One region of the Ruminococcoides bili genome, then DNA from elsewhere that is predicted to be linked to it. Evidence: predicted binding sites of a transcription regulator. Region 1 holds the regulator's gene; the other holds the start of a gene.

Region 1 (11,364 bases):
GCACAACCGCCTATGTATGCGGCTCTTGCACCGTCAACGGCACCTGTTGCGCCCTGTGCACGGCGAGAACCAAACTCAAGAACCGTTCTGCCCTGTGCGGCACGAACAATTCTGTTTGCCTTTGTTGCAATGAGAGTCTGATGATTGATTGTAAGAAGTAAAAATGTTTCGATAAGCTGTGCTTCTATGGCAGGAGCTTTTACCGTAATAATCGGTTCGTTAGGGAAGATAGGAGTTCCCTCGGGAATAGCGTAAATATCACCTGTGAATTTGAAATTTGAAAGATATTTTAAAAATTCTTCGTCAAAAATTTCTTTTTCTCTAAGATACTCAATATCGGTTTCGGAGAAGTGGAGATTTTTGATGTAGTCAATTACCTGCTCAAGACCTGCCGCAATGGCAAAACCGCCGTTGTCGGGCACTTTGCGAAAGAAAAGGTCGAAGTAAACATTCTTTTTGTAAAAGCCGTTTTTAAAATAGCCGTTTGACATTGTAAGCTCGTAAAAATCGCAGAGCATGGAATAGTTAGTTTCTGTCATTATAAATCACCTTAATAAAATTTGATTTGCATTATGTTTCGAACCTATCAGCTTTCGGTTTGTTCAAGATTTTTTACACCCTTGCTAAGGCAAAGCCTTTGTGCAAAAACCGCAAGCACACACATAACAATAACAAGTCCAAGGTTAATTATAACAGGTTCAACGCCAAAAATCCATAGCAATACAAGAGAAATTGCACAAATAGCGGCGGTAATTGCTATAATTATGGCTGCATTGATTACGGTATTGTAGTTACCTCGCAAAGCGTTGATTTCATCGTCCCATACAAGTTTAGGGTTTATTGTGTCCAAGAATATACCGAGGTAGGTTACAAAAACAACGCAGATAAGGCTTAAAAGAATATGTATAAGCGGAATTACGATGAATACAAACGGATTAAAGCTGTCTGCGAGAATTGCGCAGTAAATATTAAATGCAATTACATAGAGCACCATAACAGAGCCGCTGATTATTATACTTGTAAGTGCTTTTGCATTCAGTTGAACTCTTAATGTAACGGGAATATAGCGCATAAATTGGAAGTGCTTGCCCTCTCTTGAAATTGCGGAAGAAGCGATGCTGTTAATTGCCGTGACAAGGGCGGAAATTACAACAGCCGCTACGGTAATTACAGTAATACTTTTTTGATCTCCCGCAAGGTACGGTGTAAGTGTGCCCGACAAAAAGTTTGTACTGCCCTGCAAAATCATAATAACAGCCATAAAAACAGGCCACAAAAGGTTAATGGCTATGCAGTCCATAAAGAAAGGCGGAGTTCTGAAAAGGATAAGAAATTCTTTTTTCAAATAACTTGCAAAAACTCCTTTTTGGGTTGATTTTTCAACAGCCTGACTTGCAATGCTTTTACTGCGTTTGGATTTTGTGGTATTGATGTCCGACACACCTTTGATATACATTTTTGACGCAAGGAAAAGGAAGACTGCAACGAAAATTACATTTGCAAGCAAGTATAAAAGCAGTTGATATACGGATTCGCTTGAGATAGAATCCATCATAAGCGGAATGTGCGGAAAAATAAAGTTCATAACATTTAAAAATCCGTTGTCTGCGCTTGCAAGCGAAGTAACGATTGCATCGGGATTAAATCCGCTGATGCTTACGAGAGCAACCAATGCGCCGACTATAAGCACGGCAGTGCCGATACCTGTAATTTTATTGAGGAAATCACGGTTTTTTACCGAGTGGGTAAAGTACATAAATATAACGGCAATAATTCCGCAGTAAGCAAGAGGAATAATGGGAACGGTAAGTATGCCGATTATTGAAGTTATAACACCTGTAAGCGAAAATCCCTTTGCCGACATAAAGCCTACGCAAGCGCCGAGAATAAGGATAAATTCCATTATGTTTTCCGAAAGCAGGGAATAAGCAAACTTTGCGCTTACGATTTCTCTCGGCTTTAACGGAAGAGGAATGAGATTTTCAATATCGTTTGAAAAATAAAATATATTGATAATTACATTAATTCCGAATACTACGGAAAGGATAGAAATAATATGTAAAATTACTTCCGCACCCTGTGTTGCTCCGCCGTATGTCATTACGCCAAGTGTTAGGGCATAGGTGATTATTCCGACAAGCGCACCTGCCGGTATCATAATAAGAAGCACAACCGCCGTACCCATAATTGTATAAAAATGTTTGGAACGCTTTTTTTCTGCGGAGGTTAGCTCGGTTGTTTTTATAAAGGTTTTTAATAAATTAAAAAAATTACTCATTTTCAGTCAGCTCCAAAAAGATTTGTTCAAGTGATTTGCCTGTGTTCTGACTACAAAGATTATCGAGAGTGCCGTCATAAAGCGATTTGCCCTTTTTAATTATGATAACCTTGTCGCAGAGTTTTTCGGCAACTTCAAGTATGTGGGTGGAGAAAAATACGCAGTTACCCGCATCTGCGTGTTCACGCATCATAGCTTTCAGTTCAAAAGCACTCTTAGGGTCAAGACCGATGAGCGGTTCGTCAAGAATCCATACATCGGGATTGTGCACAAGTGCGGCGGCAACCATAATTTTTTGACGCATACCGTGCGAGTAGCTTAGCATAGGTGCGTTTAAGCTGTCGGTAAGTCCGAATCTGTCGCAAACTTCGGTAAATCTCTTTTTGCGCACATCTGACGGAACTTTGTAGATGTCACCGATGAAATTGAGAAACTCAATTCCTTTAAGCCTTAAGAACATATCGGGACTGTCGGCAATGTAACCGATACTTTTCTTTGCCTCAAGCGGTTCTTTTTTTATGTCGTGACCGTTGATGCTTATTTCACCGCTGTCACTTGAGAGAATACCTGTAAGCATTTTGATTGTGGTGGTTTTGCCCGAACCGTTCGGTCCGATAAATCCTACAATTTCGCCTTTATTTACAGTAAAAGACAAATCGTCTACTGCTTTTAAAGTGTTGTTAAATACCTTTGTAACATTATTGAATTTTATCATAATATCAGTCCTTTGTATGAATGTATTTATATAAATATTATAAAATCAGATATAGTCGCTGTCAATTATTTTTACATTGTTTTTAAAATTTGTTCTGATGCGACATATTTTGAAAAGCTTTTTGTATATGCAAAGTTTGACAACAACAATAACCCCTCCGACAACGCATATTAACAGCGTTGCCGGAGGGGTTATGCTTTTAAGCCTGTAATTGATTTAAAATTTTATTTCTTATTCTTTTTTAGTTTACCGATTACATAAATCAGTACAAAGCCGAGCAGGAAAGCACCTACTACACATTTAAACACAATGCCGAGCACACCGTCAAACATTGCAATTCCCGAAAAACTGTTCATAGCGTACCATACAGTCATAAAGCTGAAAAAACCCCCGATGATGTAGCACAAAGAACCGAGCTTTTTTGCCGATACGAACATATACAGAGCGATTATTGCCCATAATATAAAGTAAAAGGATTTTATGGTTTCCATTTGTTGATCTCCTATAAATCTAATGTATTAATGATTTAAAGTTTAAGGTCGGGAATATACTGCTTTATAATTGAAATTAATCCGACCTTTGGAGTATCTTCGTCGGGTAACTGTGGAAAGTCATATGCCGCATAGTCATTGCCCTCGATAATCGCAGGTCCGTTCTCCGAAATGCATACATCCCAACCGCAATACTTAAATTCGGGTTCTTCCAGTGCCGCATTTTTAACAAGCTCCTTGACCTCTTCGCAGTAAGGAATTTTAAAACCTTTAAATTTTATTCCCGAATACGGGTGTTCGTATGCAATTTCCATATCGGAAGTATGTCCCGGCCCTGTTACCGTACCTGTATCGAGGTCAAAGTGACAGGCAAAACCGCCGTTTTCAAGATTATCTACAAATTTACCGTTATTTCCTGTTTTAAACACCGCATACAAAATATTCGGCTTGCCGTCTACCACAAGTGTGGCAATTCTTAAGCAGTTAATTGAGTGAGGATAAATTTTTGAAACATCGGGGTGTTGTTTTATTGCCTCTTCAAGTACACCGAATTCGTTTTCTTTGTCAAAAACATAATTATAAAATTCTTCGTCGCTCTTAAAGTCCGCTTTAACAAGTTTTTCAATGCCTTTGCCGCATTCGCCGAAAGCAGGCTTTGCAATGAAAACATCCCAAGGCTTAATAAATTCGCTGAATTGCTCCAAAGTAATCTTTTCCTCAATTACAAGTACCCGTCTGCCAAGATATTTTGCAAATCTGGTATCAAATAATCTTTTATCATTAAATATTTCGGCACTTGTAAGATCGTTCTGCATTAACATAAAACGCTTGTTTTTAAAGCGTGTCATATACGTTTTGCGTTGGTCTGCAGTCATATTGTAGTATTCAAACAGAACATAGTCATTATATCCCGCTCTGTATTTAAAAAAGCAACCTACCATATCAAAGAAAATGCCGGCTTTGTTTTTGCCGGATTTTGTGTGAACGGTATTTATTGCGCCGGAAAGTTTGCTGAATGTTGCGCCGGAGCAAACTCTGAAAAAGTAACCGATTCTCATAATAACCTCTTTTGTATCTTAGTTGTATCAAAATTACGGCTAATTTAAGCCATTTTGTGTAGTTAAGGGTGTATTTGTCAATATAACTTCCATTATAGTATATTTTGCGCTGAAATGTCAATAATGGTGACGGATTTGTGAAAAGTTTTTGAAAAGTAAAATTTTTCTGATAAAACTCTTGACTTTTGCTGACTTTAAGATTATAGTATAAGCATAAGAGTTAGCACTCACACACAGAGAGTGCTAAAACAACAAAAAACGCAGGCAGAGAGGTGATACCTATGGAGCTTGCGGAAAGAAAGCAAAAAATTCTTTCGGCTGTTGTTGAAAACTTTATAAAGACAGGTGAGCCTGTAGGTTCAAAAACTCTGATAGACGAAACGGATTTAAAAGTTTCATCGGCTACGGTAAGAAATGATATGGCAGACCTCACACAAAAGGGTTATCTTGTTCAGCCGCATACATCGGCAGGCAGAATACCTACTCAGCAGGGCTACAGATACTATGTTGACAATCTTATGAAGATTGTGGCGGTATCACAGCGGGGCAGAGAACTTGTGGAGGATAAACTTTACAGAAATGCCGAATCACCCGAAAATATTTTAAAATCGGCGGCAGATCTTCTTTCGGAGCTGACAGGACTTACCGCAGTTGCCACAGCACCGAATTCCGCAGAAAGCAGGATTCACAAAATCAGCTTTGTGCAGACGGGTTCGCACACGGCAATGACTGTTGTAATTGCCTCAAACGGCATTATAAAAAATCAGCTTTTCAGATGCGAATTTATAATCACTCCCGAAATCCTTGAAGTGTTTGACAAAGCGCTTAACGAATTGTTTGACGGAGTAAGGCTTTCTTCGATAAATCGTCCGTTTATACAGACGGCAGCGGCAAGATTTGGCGAGTTATCGCTCTTTATGCCAAGTGTGCTTACGGCGATAAAAGATGCGGCAGACAAGGCAAACGAAGTCGGAATCTTTTTGAGCGGTCAGACAAAGCCGTTGTTTATGCAGAATGTAAATTTTCTTGCGGCAAGAAATGTAATTGAACTTCTTTCAAGAAAAGGAGATCTTGCAGGTGTTCTTACAAGCCTGCCGATAGGTACTTCGGTAAGTATAGGTACAGAAAACAGCCGTATAGAACTTGCGTACAGCTCGGTAATTTCTTCAAGCTACAGCGTAAAAGATACACCGTCCGGTACGCTTGCCGTAATAGCTCCGATACGAACGGATTACGGCAGAGTGATTTCGATTATAGAATGTATAAGCGAATGTGTAAGTAAAATAATAAGCGAGCTTATAGAGCATTAATATAGAAAGGAAAGGTAATATGTCAAAGAAAAAAGAAGTGACAAAAGACGAAGCTGTTGTAAACGAGAATACATCCGAACAGACAGCTGAAGCGGTTACGGAAGAAATTGATGAAACCGCCAAAAAAATAGCTGAACTTGAGGAGGAGCTCAACTCACAGAAAGACAAATATCTTCGCCTTTGTGCCGAGTATGACAACTACCGCAAGCGTACAGCAAACGAAAAGCTTTCTATTTATGATGACGCAACAGCAAAGGCGGTTACAGAGCTTTTGCCTGTAGCAGACAGTATTCAGATGGCTATTACAAATTTAAAAGATTGTGACCCCGAAATTTTAAAGGGCATTGAGCTTATTTCAAATCAGCTTGCAAAGTCGCTTGAAAAGCTCAAGGTTGAGCCTTTCGGTGCGCAGGGTGAGGAGTTTAATCCGGAAATTCACAACGCAATCTCAAAGATTGACGATGAGAATTTTGAAAAGAACTGTATTTCACAGGTGTTCCAGACAGGTTACAAAATCGGTGATAAAATTATTCGTCATGCAATGGTTCAGGTTGCAAATTGCGACTAAGACCTTTATATAAATAAATCAGTATAAAAGTAAAACAAATATATTCAGGAGGAATTCATTATGGCAAAGACAATAGGTATAGATTTAGGTACAACAAACTCATGTGTAGCAGTTATCGAAGGCGGCGAGCCTGTAGTTATTCCTAACGCCGAGGGCGCAAGAACAACTCCTTCCGTTGTTGCTTTCTCAAAAGATGGCGAGCGTATGGTAGGTCAGGTTGCAAAGCGCCAGGCTATCACAAACCCTGACAAGACAGTTTCTTCTATTAAGAGAGAAATGGGTACATCATATAAAGTATCAATTGACGGCAAGCAGTACACACCGCAGGAAATTTCAGCTATGATTCTTTCAAAGTTAAAGGCAGACGCTGAAGCATACCTCGGCGAAAAGGTAACACAGGCAGTTATTACAGTTCCTGCTTACTTTACAGACGCACAGCGTCAGGCTACTAAGGATGCAGGTAAGATTGCAGGTCTTGATGTAAAGAGAATTATCAACGAGCCTACAGCAGCTGCACTTTCATACGGTATAGATAAAGAAAAAGACCAGAAGGTTATGGTATATGACCTCGGCGGCGGTACATTCGATGTATCTATCATTGAGATGGGCGACGGTGTTCAGGAAGTTCTTGCTACAGCAGGTAACAACCGCCTCGGTGGTGATGACTTCGATAAGAGAATTATCGACTGGATGGTAACATCATTCAAAAACGAAACAGGTATTGACCTTTCATCAGATAAGGTTGCTATGCAGCGTTTCAAAGAGGCTGCAGAGAAAGCTAAGATAGAGCTTTCGGGCGTTACAACATCTTCAATCAACCTCCCGTTCATTACAGCAGACCAGACAGGTCCTAAGCACCTTGACTTAACACTTACAAGAGCTAAGTTTGACGAACTTACAGCAGACCTTGTAGAGGCTACAATGGGTCCGGTTCGTTCGGCTCTCTCTGATTCAGGTTTACAGATCAGTCAGATTGACAAGGTTCTTATGGTCGGCGGTTCTTCAAGAATTCCTGCTGTACAGGAAGCTGTTAAGAAACTTATCGGCAAAGAGCCGTTCAAGGGCATTAACCCTGATGAGTGCGTAGCTGTAGGTGCTGCTATTCAGGGCGGCGTTCTCGGCGGCGAGGTAGAGGGACTTCTTCTCCTCGATGTTACACCTCTTTCACTCGGTGTTGAAACAATGGGCGGCGTAATGACAAAGATTATTGAGAGAAATACAACAATTCCTACAAAGAAGAGCCAGATTTTCTCAACTGCCGCTGATAACCAGACACAGGTTGAAATCAATGTTTTACAGGGTGAGCGTGAATTTGCAAGAGATAACAAGCAGCTCGGTTTGTTTGCTCTCACAGGCATTGCTCCAGCTATGCGTGGTATTCCACAGATTGAAGTAACATTTGATATTGATGCAAACGGTATTGTTAATGTATCTGCAAAAGACCTCGGTACAGGCAAGGAGCAGAAGATTCAGATTCAGAACTCAACCTCAATGAGCAAGGAAGATATCGACAAGGCTGTTAAGGAAGCAGAGCAGTACGCCGCAGAAGATAAGAAGCACCGTGAAGAGGTTGACGCTAAGAACGAAGCAGAGAACCTTGTATATCAGGCTGAAAAGCTCGTAAACGAGAGCGGCGACAAGATTTCAGAGGACGAAAAGAATACAATCAATACAAAGTGTGCTGCAGTTAAGGACGCTATCGCTAAGAACGACAAGTCTATGATTGACACTGCTAAGGAGGATTTACAGAAAGCTGTTTACGAAGTTTCCGCAAAACTTTATCAGCAGGCAAATCCGCAGGGTGCACAGGGTGCGGCTCCGCAGGGTGACCCACAGCAGGGCACACAGGGCGGCTCAAACGGTGACCCTAACGTATATGATGCCGATTTTAAGGATGTTGACGGCAACTGATTAAAAACGGCACCTATAAATAGATTTACACAATGATTGACTTCATTTGTTTTTCCTGTTAAAATTTGTTAAAGGGGCTGTTTTTTGCAACGGCTCCTTTAGCACTGTATGGATTTTTGACAGCGTATATAGATAACCTTTATACAGCTGATAACAAGTTATTAAAAGGTGAGAATGATGGCAGATAAAAGAGATTATTACGAGGTGCTTGGCGTTTCTAAGGGAGCAAGCGAAGATGAAATTAAAAAGGCTTACCGTCAGAGCGCTAAAAAGTACCACCCTGACCTCCATCCTGGAGATAAGGAATGTGAAGAAAAATTCAAAGAAGTCAACGAGGCTTACGAGGTACTTTCAGATAAAGATAAAAAAGCCCGCTATGACCAGTACGGTCACGCAGGCGTAGACCCTAACTTCGGTGCGGGCGGCGCAGGCGGTTACGGTGCATACGGTCAGGGCATTGATATAGATGATATTTTTTCAAGCTTTTTCGGCGGATTCGGAGGCAGACGCTCCAATAATCCTAATGCTCCGAGCCGAGGCAGCGATGTTGAGGCAAGCATTTATATTTCATTTGAAGAGGCTGCAAAGGGCTGTAAAAAGACCGTAAGCTACGATTGCGTTTCTTCTTGTGACGAATGTCACGGTACGGGCGCAAAACCCGGTACTCAGCCTAAGACCTGCTCTGTATGCGGAGGCTCGGGCAGAGTTACAATCAGCCAGCGTTCACCTTTCGGAGTTGTTCAGACACAGCGTGCCTGTGACGCTTGTCACGGTAAAGGCAAGATTATTGACAGTCCTTGCCCTAAGTGCGGCGGTTCGGGCAGAAAGCGCAGGACTAAAACTGTTGATATTACAGTTCCGGCAGGCATTAAAGACCAGCAGATTCTTAATGTTGGCGGCAGAGGCAACGCAGGTTACAACGGCGGCCCTTCGGGTGACCTTCATGTATATGTAAATGTTCAGCCGCATCCTGTATTTGAACGCAGAGGCGACGATGTATGGTGCAATCTTCCTCTTACATTTGCACAGGCTGCTCTCGGCGCAGAGGTGGTTGTTCCTACTCTTGACGGCAAGGTTTCGTATCAGGTTCACGAGGGTACACAGCCGGGCGATGTATTTAAGCTTAAGGGCAAAGGCATTCAGCGCCTTAACGGCAGAGGAAAAGGCGACCAGTATGTGCGTGTAACCATTGAAGTTCCGAAGAATCTTAACGCTAAGCAGAAGAATCTTATAAAAGAATTTGAGAATGTTACAAACGAAAAGAACTACGCACAGCGCAACAGCTTTTTTGAGAAAATAAAGAGAATGTTCAACGAATAATTCTGATAACAGTATATAAAGGGGCTTAACAAATGGAGTCTTGGACAGAAATAAAAATTGCGGTAAACGCAAAGGATATAGACAGGGCAGGCGACATTGCGAATGTTGTAGTGCCTTACGGAATTTATATTGAGGACTATACTGCTCTTGAGCAGGAAGTGCAGGAGATTGCACACATTGACCTTATAGATGAGGATTTGCTCAAGAAAGACAGGAGCGTTGCCTATGTTCATATTTACCTTGAGCCTGATGTTTCTCCGAACGAGGCTGTAGCCTTTTTGTCCGAAAGGTATAATGCAGAGGGCATTGAGCATAAAATTGAATTGCTCGACTGTGCCGAAGAAGATTGGAGAAACAATTGGAAAAAGTATTTTAATCCGATTGCCGTTGGAGAAAAGCTCCTTATTCGCCCAAGTTGGAGAGATGATTACGATCCGCAGGGCAGAATAGTTTTGAATATTGACCCTGGTTTGGCATTTGGCACAGGCAGTCACGAAACCACAAGACTTTGCCTTGAAATGTGCGAAAAGTATATGAAAAAAGGCGACAAAGTGCTTGATGTGGGTTGTGGCAGCGGTGTGCTCGGTATTGCGTCTTTGCTTATGGGTGCAGAAAGTGCCGTCGGAGTTGACATTGACGATGTTGCGGTAAGAACCGCAAAAGAAAATGCCGAAATCAACGGGGTAGCAGACCGCTTTACAGGAATTTGCGGCAGTTTTACAGACAAGGTAACAGGTAAGTATGACATTGTACTTGCGAATATTGTAGCTGACGCAATTATGTTTCTTTCAAAGGGCGTAAAGGACTTTATGAAAGACGATGCGGTTTATATTATGAGCGGTATTATTGATACCCGTGCCGAAGAGGTAAAGGAATCAATCGGCAAGGATTTTGACATTATAGAAGAACACCTTGAAAAAGGTTGGGTGTGCCTTGCCGCAAAAGCAAAAAAATAAGGTAATAAATGTGCTGTATAGTGCGATATTTACTGAACATTTGTCATAAAACTGTCACAATAGTGTGATAAAATCTAAATAATTTTGATGCTCGGAGGCACGATTATGAAAAAACCAAATAAAAAGAATACAGTAAATCTGTTTTTCTCTGCATTCCTTATTCTTGCGTTTGTAGTATGCGCACACTTTTTCTCTAATTTTGCACTTGGACAGAATCAGGTGCTTTCAAATGTAATTCAGTTGTTTGTTTACACAGTGTTCGGTCTGCTTTTGTTCTACGCAACAAGAGTCGGCGACGGAAAGCCTGTAAAGCGTTTTTCACCGATTACATTAATAATTATGGTATTGCCTGCGCTTTACATAATGATTGCAAGCATAGCAAGCGGTATGCCGCTCCACAGCGCATTTGTTATAAATGACAGTTCAATCAGCATTGTAACAACACTTGCAGCCGTTGTATTCGGTTACGGTATTCCATACACATTCTTAAGCGGTTTTGAAATTGCCGAGGAAGAGAACGAAAGCGAGAAAAAATTCGTTGAGGGCGGTATAGAAGCTGACATTCAGGATGTTGAAAATGAAGAAGAATCAGAGGAAACTTCCGAAAATGCCGAAGAAACCGAAACAAGCGAAGAAAACACAGAAGAATAATTTGTTTTACTTATTAATTTGACAGCGACTTGACAAAATCGAGCCGCTGTTTTATTATTTAAGCGGTGCCTTATACGGTTATTTAAGAATTAAAGGCTTTTTATCA
Region 2 (11,364 bases), on a different contig from region 1:
AGCCGCTACCGAACTGTCAACTCCTCCGCTCATTGCTATTAATGCCCTTTCGGTCATATTATTCTCCTTAACCGCCAAGTCTTATCATCTCGTCAATACATTTCTTTGCGTCTGTAATAGTCTGCTCATCAAGGATAATTTCCTCGCCGCCCTCGCCTTTAAGGCAATTGAACACATCCATAAGAGTGGTAGCTTTCATATTAGGACAAATGAGCTTTTGTGTAAGAATATGGAATTTCTTATCGGGACAATCATACTGCAAATGCTCTGCAATACTGATTTCGGTACCGATGATAAATTCCTTTTTATCACTGTTCTTTGCGTAGTTCATAATGCCCGATGTCGAGCCTACATAATCCGCAAGATCAACAACAGCAGGCTGGCACTCCGGATGAACAAGAAGTTCGGCATTTGGGAACTGTGCCTTTGCCTTTTTAACATCTTCCGCTGTAACGCAAGCGTGAATCGGACAACCGCCGTGCAAAAGTTTAAAATTCTTATCCGGAAGCTGACGGCTTACATAATCGCCAAGGTTGCAGTCAGGGATAAAAAGAATATTCTTTTCAGACATATTGCTTACAATCTTAACGGCAGATGAACTTGTTACACAAACATCACAAATAGTTTTTAAATCTGCTGTGGTATTTATGTATGCAACTACCGCATAATCGGGATACATTTCTTTTACGGAAGAAATCATTTCTTTATCCATCTGGTCAGCCATCTGACAGCCGGCACTCGGCTGAGCAAGATAAACCGTTTTATCGGGTGAAAGAATTTTGCAGGTTTCTGCCATAAAACGAACACCGCACATAAGAATGTTTTTATTTGTAACTTTGCTTGCATCTACACTCAATTTATAGCTGTCGCCTGTAAAATCGGCAATTTCGCAAATCTCTCTTGCCTGATAGCTGTGGGCAAGAATACAAACATCTTTTTCTTTTTTTAACTCAAGAATTTTATTTTGAATTTCAGAAATATTCATACATACATTTCCCTTCATTTTTCCTTTTAAATTTATTATACATTTTTTTGCCTACTATTGCAATAGGTCTTTTTATTTTAAAAATATTGTTTATGTTTAATGGTTAAAAGAATTATAAATTATCACAATTGCTGAAAATTATTTGAATTTTTGTCTTTACTTTATACTTTAATTGTGATATAATACTTAATATATACAAGTAGAGGTTATTCTGCTTAATATTTTAATTGGATAATATAAACAGGAGGTTAGTACAATGAAAAAAGTTGTTTCCCTCGCATTGGCTCTTGTGCTGATGCTTGCAGCGTCTATTCCGGTATTTGCCGCACCAAGTCCTACAGGTACATACACTTATGTAGTAGTTGTTATTCCTACCACAGGCGGCAGCGGTGACTATGAGTTCACTACAGGCATTGATGAGGACGGTAACCAGAATGTTCACCTTACTCCAAAGCCAAAGTCCGGTTATTCTTTTGACCATTGGGTAATTGACGGTCCTTACAGAACCGATCAGCCGCTTACAGATGGAAATCTTGATATTATAATCACAGGTGATATTAAGGTAACTCCTTATTACACAATCAACGGTGAGTCACCTACACAGGCTGTAACAACAGATACTTCTGATAAATCGCCGCAGACCGGTCCTTCAAGCGCAATGCCGTATGTAATAATCGGCTTATCACTTATAGCTGTTGCTGTCAGCGTAACTATTGTTAAGTCAAAGAAATCAAACTAATTTTGCTAATAAAAACAGCTTTCGGTTTTCGAAAGCTGTTTTTTAATGCTTATTATAGTTAAAATTTACAGAAATATTGACACGGTTGTCAATATTTGTTATAATTATTTGATGTGATTTATTATGAAAAAAAATCGAAATAAAATTCTTATTACAATTCTTGTTATTACAATTATTCTGTTAATTCTGTGCGTAATTTATGTTATGTATCAAATGAATACTCAACACAAAGAGCAGGACGATTACAGCAAACTTGCAAGTTCTGTGGCTCCGAGCATAGCCGAAGAAGTTACTTCCCCGTCAATTGACGAAACTCTTGCCGAAAATCCTATTATAGATAATCCTATAGATTTTGAGTCGCTGCAAGCTCAAAATGACGAAATCTATTCTTGGATATATATTCCCGATACCAACATAAATTACCCTGTTTGCAGGAGTAACACAAACGATAATTTTTACCTGGATCATGATATTTACGGAAATTACAGCTTTTCAGGCTCTATTTATTCACAGTATTGTAATTCTATATATATGCATGACAGGGTAACCGTACTCTACGGCCACAATATGGCAGACGGAAGTATGTTTGCCGATTTATATAAATTTACAAATACGGATTTTTTCAATGACCATGAGTATTTTTACATCTACAGACCTCAGCACAAACTTACCTACCGTATAGTGTCGGTTTATTCATATGACGACCGACATATAATGAATTCGTTTGATTTTGATGACGACAAGGTTTTTCAGGAATACCTTGATTATATTCAAAATCCCAGATCATTCACAAAAGTTGTAAGAGATAATTCGGAGCTGACAATCAATGACAAAATTGTCACGCTAAGCACCTGCCTTAATTCAGGTGACGGACGACTTCTTTTACAGGGGGTGTTAATAAAAGATGAACTCACAAAATAATAACGAAAACAACAATAATACGGATACTGCTGATAAAGAAACCAAACATTACGATAATATTTACAGCAATTCAAATAAGCAGCCTTCTCAAACAGGCGAAAGCGCGGCAAGTGATGATGAAAAAGGAAATGTGCAATACGCCGACCGTAGTATAAGAGATGATATTAACGACTATAAGTTTGTTAAATCGTATAAAAGCCACGGTCATCATAAACACCATCACCATCATCATTCAAGCAAAGAAAATGCCGATGATGTATTATTGGTACAAACAAAAGGCAGTTCAAATAAAATAAAGAAAAAAAGTTTGAGTACAGGCAACGAAAAATATTTGCTGGAATACGACGAACTTGTAAAAAGCAATCACCCTGCGATGGGTTCTAAGGAACAGAAAAAAGCAATTAGAGAAAATCAAAAAATCAAGAAAAGGCGTTTTAAAAAATGGCAGAGAGTAATACTCACAATTATCAGTACAATTCTTGCGCTTGTTCTTGTTGTAAGCGGGCTTTTGGTATGTTTTATTTACAACGGCTCTAAAGAATTGCTTGACAATACAAATATAATTTCGGCTCCGTCAAATGTAGTTGTTCAAAACGGCGGTCAATATGTTGTGTATAACGGACAAACATATGAATTTAACAAGAATATGACAAGTATTCTTTGTATGGGCATCGATAAAAGTTCTTTTGACGGTGCAAGCGATATAAAGGGCGAAAACGGTCAAGCCGATGTTCTTATACTTGTTGCTATGGACACCTCGACAGGCGAAACTAAGCTTATTAATATATCAAGAGATACAATGACCGATGTTGCGGTATATTCGGCAAGCGGTTATTATGTGGAAACTGTAAAAGAACAGATTTGTCTTTCATATGCTTACGGCGACGGCAAGGAGTCAAGTTGTGCAAATACGGTTACCGCCGTTGAAAGACTTTTCTACAACATTCCGATTAATTCATACTTTGCGCTTGACCTTGACGGTATATCAGCTCTTAATGATGCCGTAGGCGGAGTTGATGTTGTTTCTCCCGAAACCATAGGCGATTTTAAAGAGGGCGAAAGCTACCATCTTGAAGGTCAGAATGCAGAAGCTTTTGTTCGTTCAAGAGATATGGAAAGCGTAGACGCAAACAGCAAGCGTATGCAACGACAGCAGGTATATCTTGATTCATTTATGAATACGGTTCTTGCGCAGACTAAAAATGACATTACAACACCTGTAAGCCTGTTTAATGCCTCTGCCCCATACTCATGCACAAACCTGAACCCGTCGAAAATTTGCTATTTATCACAGAATATGCTTAGCCACAACGGTATGAATATGACAATGGTTTCCGTACCGGGTGAGCTGAAAAAAGGTGAAGTTTATACCGAGTTTTATGTAAACGAAGACGAGTTTTATAAACTGATTCTTGATACTTATTACAAACCGTATAACGGATAAAGCGAAAGCTGAAGTCGATATAAAAAACGACTTCAGCTTTTTATTTTGAATTGCGTTCTATCATTCCAACAAAACCCGTAAAACAAATCCCTCATCACGGAAAAATGTGGGAAAATAGTTGTGGGCTTTGCCCACACCCACATTCTTATAAAAGTTCGACCAAACTTTTATAATTGCTTGGCTTATGTGTTTCGCTATACCATATTTATTCCAACTTTTATAAAGAACCGTTTAAGTATGTTTAATTATAAACATAAAAATCTGCCATACCAAATCTGGTATGGCAGATGAATTTTTAAGGGATTTTATAAGGAGTTTTAAATTAGTACATACCGCCCATATCAGGAGCAGCAGGTGCAGCAGGAGCTGCAGGCTCTTTAATATCTGCAACGAGTGACTCTGTTGTGAGTACCATTGCAGCAACAGAAGATGCGTTCTGGAGAGCAGAACGAGTAACCTTTGTCGGGTCAACGATACCTGCCTCAATCATATCTGTGTATTCCTCTGTAAGAGCGTTAAAGCCATAGCCAACCTTGTTAGCCTTCTTAATGTTCTCGCAGATTACGCTGCCCTCAAGACCTGCATTTGCGGCAATCTGACGGAGCGGCTCTTCAAGAGCTTTAAGAACAATCTTAGCGCCTGTCTTAGCATCACCCTCAAGTGTATCAACAAAAGCGGAAACAGCAGGAATAGCGTTCATACAAGCGATACCGCCGCCTGCTACGATACCCTCTTCAACAGCAGCCTTAGTAGCGGCAAGAGCATCTTCGATTCTGAGTTTCTTTTCTTTCATTTCAACTTCGGTAGCAGCGCCGACTTTGATTACTGCAACGCCGCCTGCGAGTTTAGCAAGACGCTCCTGAAGTTTTTCACGGTCAAAATCAGATGTTGTTGTTTCAATCTGCTGACGAATCTGTGCAACTCTGCCCTTAATAGCGTCCTTGTCGCCTGCACCGTCAACAATGATTGTGTTCTCTTTCTCAACCTTTACCTGACGAGCAGTACCAAGCTGATCCATTGTTGTATCTTTAAGCTCAAGACCTAAGTCTGATGTAATTACTGTACCGCCTGTAAGTGTTGCGATATCCTGTAACATTTCTTTTCTTCTGTCGCCAAAGCCCGGTGCCTTAACAGCAACACAAGTAAATGTACCTCTTAACTTGTTGAGTACGAGAGTTGTAAGAGCTTCGCCCTCTACATCTTCGGCAATGATAAGGAGTTTTCTGCCTGACTGAACAATCTGCTCAAGAATAGGGAGAATTTCCTGTGTATTTGAAATCTTCTTATCTGTAATAAGAATGTATGGGTTGTCAAGTTCTGCAACCATCTTGTCTGTATCTGTTACCATATAAGGTGCAATGTAACCACGGTCAAACATCATACCTTCTACAACTTCGCTGTAAGTTTCGGCTGTCTTTGACTCTTCAACTGTGATAACACCGTCTGTTGTAACCTTTTCCATAGCCTCGGCAATGAGCTTACCGATGAACTCATCCTGTGAAGAAACTGTAGCAACTCTTGCAATATCGTCAGAACCCGAAACCTGCTTGCTGTTGTCAGAAACAGCCTTTACCGCAACATTGATAGCGTCTGCAATACCTTTCTTAAGAACCATTGGGTTTGCGCCTGCTGTTACATTCTTCATACCCTCTCTGATAAGAGCCTGAGCAAGAAGTGTAGCTGTTGTTGTACCGTCACCTGCAACATCGTTTGTTTTGATTGAAACTTCCTTAACAAGCTGTGCGCCCATATTCTCGAATGGGTCGTCAAGCTCAATTTCCTTAGCAATTGTTACACCGTCGTTTGTGATGAGCGGAGCGCCGTACTTTTTGTCAAGTACAACATTTCTGCCCTTAGGGCCGAGTGTGATTTTAACTGTATCAGCAAGCTGGTCAATACCTCTCATAAGAGATTTTCTTGCTTCTTCACCATAAGCAATTTGTTTAGCCATAATTAATTACCTCCAAAATATATCAAATAAAAATAATTATTCTACTGTTGCAAGAATATCTGACTGACGAACGATTGTGTACTCTTCACCGTCAATCTTAACTTCTGTGCCTGCATACTTGCTTGCGATTACTTTGTCGCCGACATTTACATACATCTTAACTTCGTTGCCGTCTACAACACCGCCGGGGCCTACTGCAACTACTCTTGCAAACTGTGGCTTTTCCTGTGCGGCAGATGAAAGAATGATACCGCTCTTTGTTTTTTCTTCGGCTTCTTCAACCTGTAATACTACTCTGTCAAGTAATGGTTTAATACTCATAATATAAATCCTCCTAAAAAGTTTATGTGTTATTTCGGTTAGCACTCTGTATCCTTGAGTGCTAATTATATTTTATACCATTTTTTAGAAATGTCAAGAGAAATTTGACTAAATTTGACCTTTAATTTATAAACAATTAAATTTATTTGTACAGCACTGTATTATAATTCGTATATAGAACTAAAATAACTTAAACAAGCCCTTTTTTCTTTAGTTTACCTTTAGGTTCGGGTTTATTTATTTCATAGCCGTTTTTAATGGAAAGTTTTGCAAGCAATGCAATTCCGTCCGTAAGAGCCTTTTTAGATTCATTGTCTATCTTATTAAATGCTTTAATCATAGTCGGTATATTTTTTATGCCTGCCTTTCGTATGTCGTCAAAGGTGATTTTACCGCCTTCTGCCATAATTTGAAATACAGAGTCTATGATTTGTTTTTTCTGTTCGGTTGTAAGTCCGTCAATAAGCTCTTTCATATTTTTTTCGGCAAATTTAATACTCTTGGTATCTTCATCAAGGTGTACAAAGTGTGTGCCTACTACATTCCAACTGAAAGCATCGTGCTGCCAGAAAGAATGACTTGCGCTTTTTACTATTATATAATCTTCATCATGCTCAAGTAACATACCCACAAATGATGACTGCGGAACAAAGGTAGTGATTCTGTCGGCAATTTCTTTGTGCTGCTCACTTTCTATGAATTCCTTTGAAAAACCCGGACCGTCGTTGTTATATACAGCTATTATTCTGTCTTTGATTTCAGGAAAAGTATTTACAGCGGAATAGATTGCGAGATTTCCGCCTTTGGAGTGACCTCCGAGGTATATTTCGCTGTTTGGATATTTGTTTGCAACCATACTCAGATATGCCGCTGCGTTAAGCTGTGAGGGAATATTGTCGGTTATGGCAATCATACAATCTTCTTTCCAACCGTTGAGCGTATTGTCTGTGCCACGGTAAGCGATAAATAATTTATCTGTATCAAAATGAAAAGTGCAAGCGCCGAATTGCATTGGATTATCTTCGCAGTCATATGCCGCAAAATCCGATACATATATATTTTTTAACCTGTTGCTTTTAGCTGATTCGGATAATAACTTGGTTATTTCCTTGCCGACTGTGTTGTAAAAATCTTTAATTACATAGTAATCTTTAAAAACAACATCACGCTTTTCTTTAAAATAAAGTTTATTTATGTCGGAAAGCGGAAGCTGTGATTTTTCTGTATATCCCGAAAAATCAAGATAAACAAGCTCTGAAAATATAAGAGCGTCAACTTCGTTTAAAGGTGAAATATCAAAACCTAAATCGCCACGCCATTTTAAATAGTTTATAAGATTATTCATAACCCACCTCGCAATATATTAATAATTAAATTTTATAAAATTTGCACTTAAAAAGCAATATAATTCACATAAAATTCAGAAAGCCCACTGCAAAATATGCAATGGGCAATTTTAAGTTTATTTTTGCTGTGCTTGTCTTAAAATGTCAGGTAAAGAATTGAATATTACCTGTATATTTAATATTACTTTATCTTCAACGAATTTTTTTGTTTTTAAAACCGTAACGGATATATTGTTTTGAATTTTGCAATTGTTTACAACTTTCTTTTATAATCTAAATAATTATAAAAGTTTGGTCAACCTTTTATAATTTTTTGACTTAAGGATAGAACCGACAAATTATAAAAACCGCTCTCCCAAGAATTTTTTAGAAGAGCGGTTTGTGTATTTGTTTTAATAATTATTCGTTAATAGCTTTAACGAGAGCCTGTGCTTTGTCTGTCTTTTCCCAAGCAACGCCGAGTTCTTCTCTGCCCATATGACCGTAAGCGGCAAGCGGACGATACTTTGTTTCTTTAAGCTTTAACTGCTCAATAATAGAATTCGGACGGCAGTCAAATACCTTTTCCACAGCGTCTGAAAGCTGTTCGTTTGTGTAGCTTGATGAACCGAAAGCATCTACCATTATTGATACAGGTTTAGCAACACCGATTGCATATGCAAGCTGAACCTCGCACTTATCGGCAAGACCTGCGGCAACAATATTCTTTGCGATGTATCTTGCGTAGTAAGCGGCACTTCTGTCAACCTTTGTCGGGTCTTTACCGCTGAATGCACCGCCGCCGTGACGAGAAAATCCGCCGTAGGTATCAACTATAATCTTTCTGCCTGTAAGACCTGAATCGCCTACAGGGCCGCCGATTACAAATCTGCCTGTCGGGTTGATGAAATATTTTGTGTTTTCGTCTAAAAGCTCGGCAGGAATAATTGGCTTTACTACATATTCAACCATATCTTTTCTGATCTGCTCCAGTGTAACCTTTTCATCGTGCTGTGTAGACACAACAACGGTGTCTACCCTTACAGGTGTGTCACCCTCATACTCAACGGTTACCTGTGTTTTACCGTCAGGACGAAGGTAGGAGAGAGTACCGTCTTTTCTTACCGCTGTAAGCTGTTTTGCAAGCTTGTGAGCAAGTGAGATAGCAAGCGGCATAAGCTCTTTGGTTTCGTTGCAAGCGTAACCGAACATCATACCCTGGTCGCCGGCACCAATCTGATTGTTGGCGTCATTTTCGCCGTCTTTAAGCTCGTAGCTTTCGTTTACGCCCATTGCAATATCAGGGCTCTGCTGGTCAATAGAAGTGAGTACAGCGCAAGTATTGCCGTTAAAACCGCACGCCTGGTTGTCATAGCCGATGTCATTTACAACTTTTCTTGCGATACCTGCAATGTCAACATAGCAGTCTGTAGAAATTTCGCCCATAACATGAACTACACCTGTTGTAGCGGTTACCTCGCAGGCAACATGAGCGTTTTTATCCTGTTCGAGAATAGCGTCAAGAACAGCGTCGGAAATCTGGTCGCAAACTTTGTCAGGATGTCCCTCTGTTACTGACTCAGAAGTGAAAAAATGTTTTGCCATTATAATTCTCCTTTGCAAAAAATAAGCACCTTTCAGCCGAAAGGTGCTATTAAGACTCATCTTTCGGTAAATACCGCAGGATTTGGCACCTTGCAAATGCAGGTTGCCGGACTTCACAGGGCCTGTTCCCTCAGTCGCTCTTGATAAGATAAATATTAACTTATTGTTTTAATTATATACCGTTATATCGACAAAAGTCAACAAGAAATAACAGGTATATTGTAAAATCGGATAATCAAACAAAAAAATTATGCGATTTCATCAACGGAACAACATTCTGTACAAGGTACGCTGTGTTTTACTCTGTCCTCAACCTCGGCACGCTTTGCATTGTTAAAGCGGTCTACCGTACCTACAAGATAGCCTGTGATTCTGCGGATTCTTTCAAACGGAACAGAATCGTAATCGTATTTAACATCAACATAGTCGCCGTCAACTGTGAGTTCAACATTCTTGATATATTTATCCGGATTTGCCTCTCTAAGCTGTGTTGTGTATGCCTCAATTTCCTTTTTGCTAAGCTTTCCGCCCTTTACATTTACTGTCATAAATATCCTTCCCTTTCGTAATTTCATAATCCTCTTTAATATATAATGTAACTTTTAATTCTTTAAAAGCATATATCTTGTAGAGTAAATCTATTATAGCACAACATCTTGTTGTATGCAATATTAAAATAGGAATTATTCGCACAAATAAAAGTAAGTATTTTTGTTTATTTTTACAGTTGACAAATATATAAAAGCAAAGAGGACAAAAGTTTTGCCCTCAAATAACAATTTTTATTAGTTTAATTTCCCGATTTGTAATTGTATATGAATATTTTAGCACAAAATTTTTTATTTCAAGCAAATAAGGCGATGCTTCCACCGCCTTATATATTTATTCGAGCACCAATAAAACTCTGTCTATGTTGTTACCGAAAAGTCCTGCGTAGCCGTCCTGACCGTTTGAAGTTTGGTCATCGTGCTGCCAGTCAAAATATTCTTTGCTTATTGCCGAAACTTTATATTTTGCAACAAGATATTTGTTAAGACTTTCAGCAATATTCTGCGGTGTGGTGTAATACACTCTGATTGCGTCAATTTTACTGCCGTTGCCCGCATAACCGTTTTCTAAATCGTCAATGTCATATCCGCTGACTTTCGGCAGCCACCCGCTTTTAGTGTGAACCTGATACCACACCTTGCCTTCACTTACTTTTATTGCAATATCCGTAATTGCTTTGCCTTTTAAACCTGCGTAATCTTCAAGATTTTTTACTTCGGGCAGCCAAACACCGTCACAGCGCACTCTGTAGAAAATATCCGGTTTGGTTATTTTTCCTTTGTCTTTATCGTCCTCTTTTTTGCTGTTGAAAACGCTTTCGTTAAATATGATGTTCGTATCAATATTTTTGCCGTAACCGCTTACTCTGCCTGTTGAACTGTTCTGCCATATATCACAGTTTAATTCATTTACGGAGTTATATTGTGCAAGCCAGATACTGTACTTTTTCTTTAATTTATCGTAATCGAGATAATTATTAAACCAATTCAGATTAGCATATACACCTGCTCTGTAGTTACTTTTCTTGATCGTTTCGCAAAAGCGTTCCGCAATTTCTGTAAGTTTTGCTTTGCCGAGTTTAGTTTGTGAATTATCTTCCAAATCATAATAAATCGGCATATCAAGAGATTTGTTATTAATGCATTCAAGGCAAGCCTTTGCCTCTTTTTCTGCATCGCCGACGCTGTCTGCGTAACTGTACCAGTACACACCAATCATCATATTTTCGCTTTTTGCGTTTTTGTAATGACTTTCAAACATACTGTCTTTCTGACTTGATTCTCTGCCGTAGCCTGCTCTTATAATGACAGCTTTTATACCGTCGTTTTTCATTTTGTTAAAATTAATGCCTTGCTGAAATTCTGAAATATCAACACAGCTTATTTTTGCCATAAAATCATCCTTTCAAATTGATAAAGTTTACTTTAGTATAATATTAAAAATAATACCAAAAGTTAAACTTTTCATTTACAGTGCTTAAAGTGCAAAAATTGCAGAAATTAGGCTAATTTTATTGTAAAAAAT

What was found. The regulator HrcA, encoded in region 1, represses chaperone genes, less so after heat shock. The targets are predictions, from matches to a motif close to TGTTAGCACTCNNNNNNNNNGAGTGCTAACA.
Region 2: a site for HrcA is predicted at 6,398-6,428, ahead of AAAY30_RS01040 (co-chaperone GroES). Genes of this name have one in related genera too.

The regions. Positions count from the first base shown of each region.
Region 1 covers NZ_JBBNJY010000039.1:2,489-13,852, forward strand. Annotated here, with positions in the region: gene AAAY30_RS09830 (nicotinate phosphoribosyltransferase) at 1-539, opposite strand, end outside; gene AAAY30_RS09835 (hypothetical protein) at 587-2,278, opposite strand; gene AAAY30_RS09840 (ABC transporter ATP-binding protein) at 2,271-2,993, opposite strand; gene AAAY30_RS09845 (hypothetical protein) at 3,218-3,484, opposite strand; gene AAAY30_RS09850 (sugar-transfer associated ATP-grasp domain-containing protein) at 3,520-4,542, opposite strand; gene hrcA (heat-inducible transcriptional repressor HrcA) at 4,824-5,852, shown strand; gene grpE (nucleotide exchange factor GrpE) at 5,872-6,420, shown strand; gene dnaK (molecular chaperone DnaK) at 6,481-8,331, shown strand; gene dnaJ (molecular chaperone DnaJ) at 8,509-9,651, shown strand; gene prmA (50S ribosomal protein L11 methyltransferase) at 9,684-10,607, shown strand; gene AAAY30_RS09880 (hypothetical protein) at 10,713-11,258, shown strand.
Region 2 covers NZ_JBBNJY010000002.1:63,837-75,200, reverse strand. Annotated here, with positions in the region: gene mnmA (tRNA 2-thiouridine(34) synthase MnmA) at 1-57, opposite strand, end outside; gene nadA (quinolinate synthase NadA) at 68-985, opposite strand; gene AAAY30_RS01060 (LPXTG cell wall anchor domain-containing protein) at 1,242-1,724, shown strand; gene srtB (class B sortase) at 1,848-2,645, shown strand; gene AAAY30_RS01050 (LCP family protein) at 2,629-4,089, shown strand; gene groL (chaperonin GroEL) at 4,412-6,040, opposite strand; gene AAAY30_RS01040 (co-chaperone GroES) at 6,077-6,361, opposite strand; gene AAAY30_RS01035 (Mbeg1-like protein) at 6,552-7,706, opposite strand; gene metK (methionine adenosyltransferase) at 8,107-9,291, opposite strand; SAM riboswitch class I at 9,345-9,441, opposite strand; gene nrdD (anaerobic ribonucleoside-triphosphate reductase) at 9,540-9,839, opposite strand; gene AAAY30_RS01020 (glycoside hydrolase family 25 protein) at 10,174-11,232, opposite strand.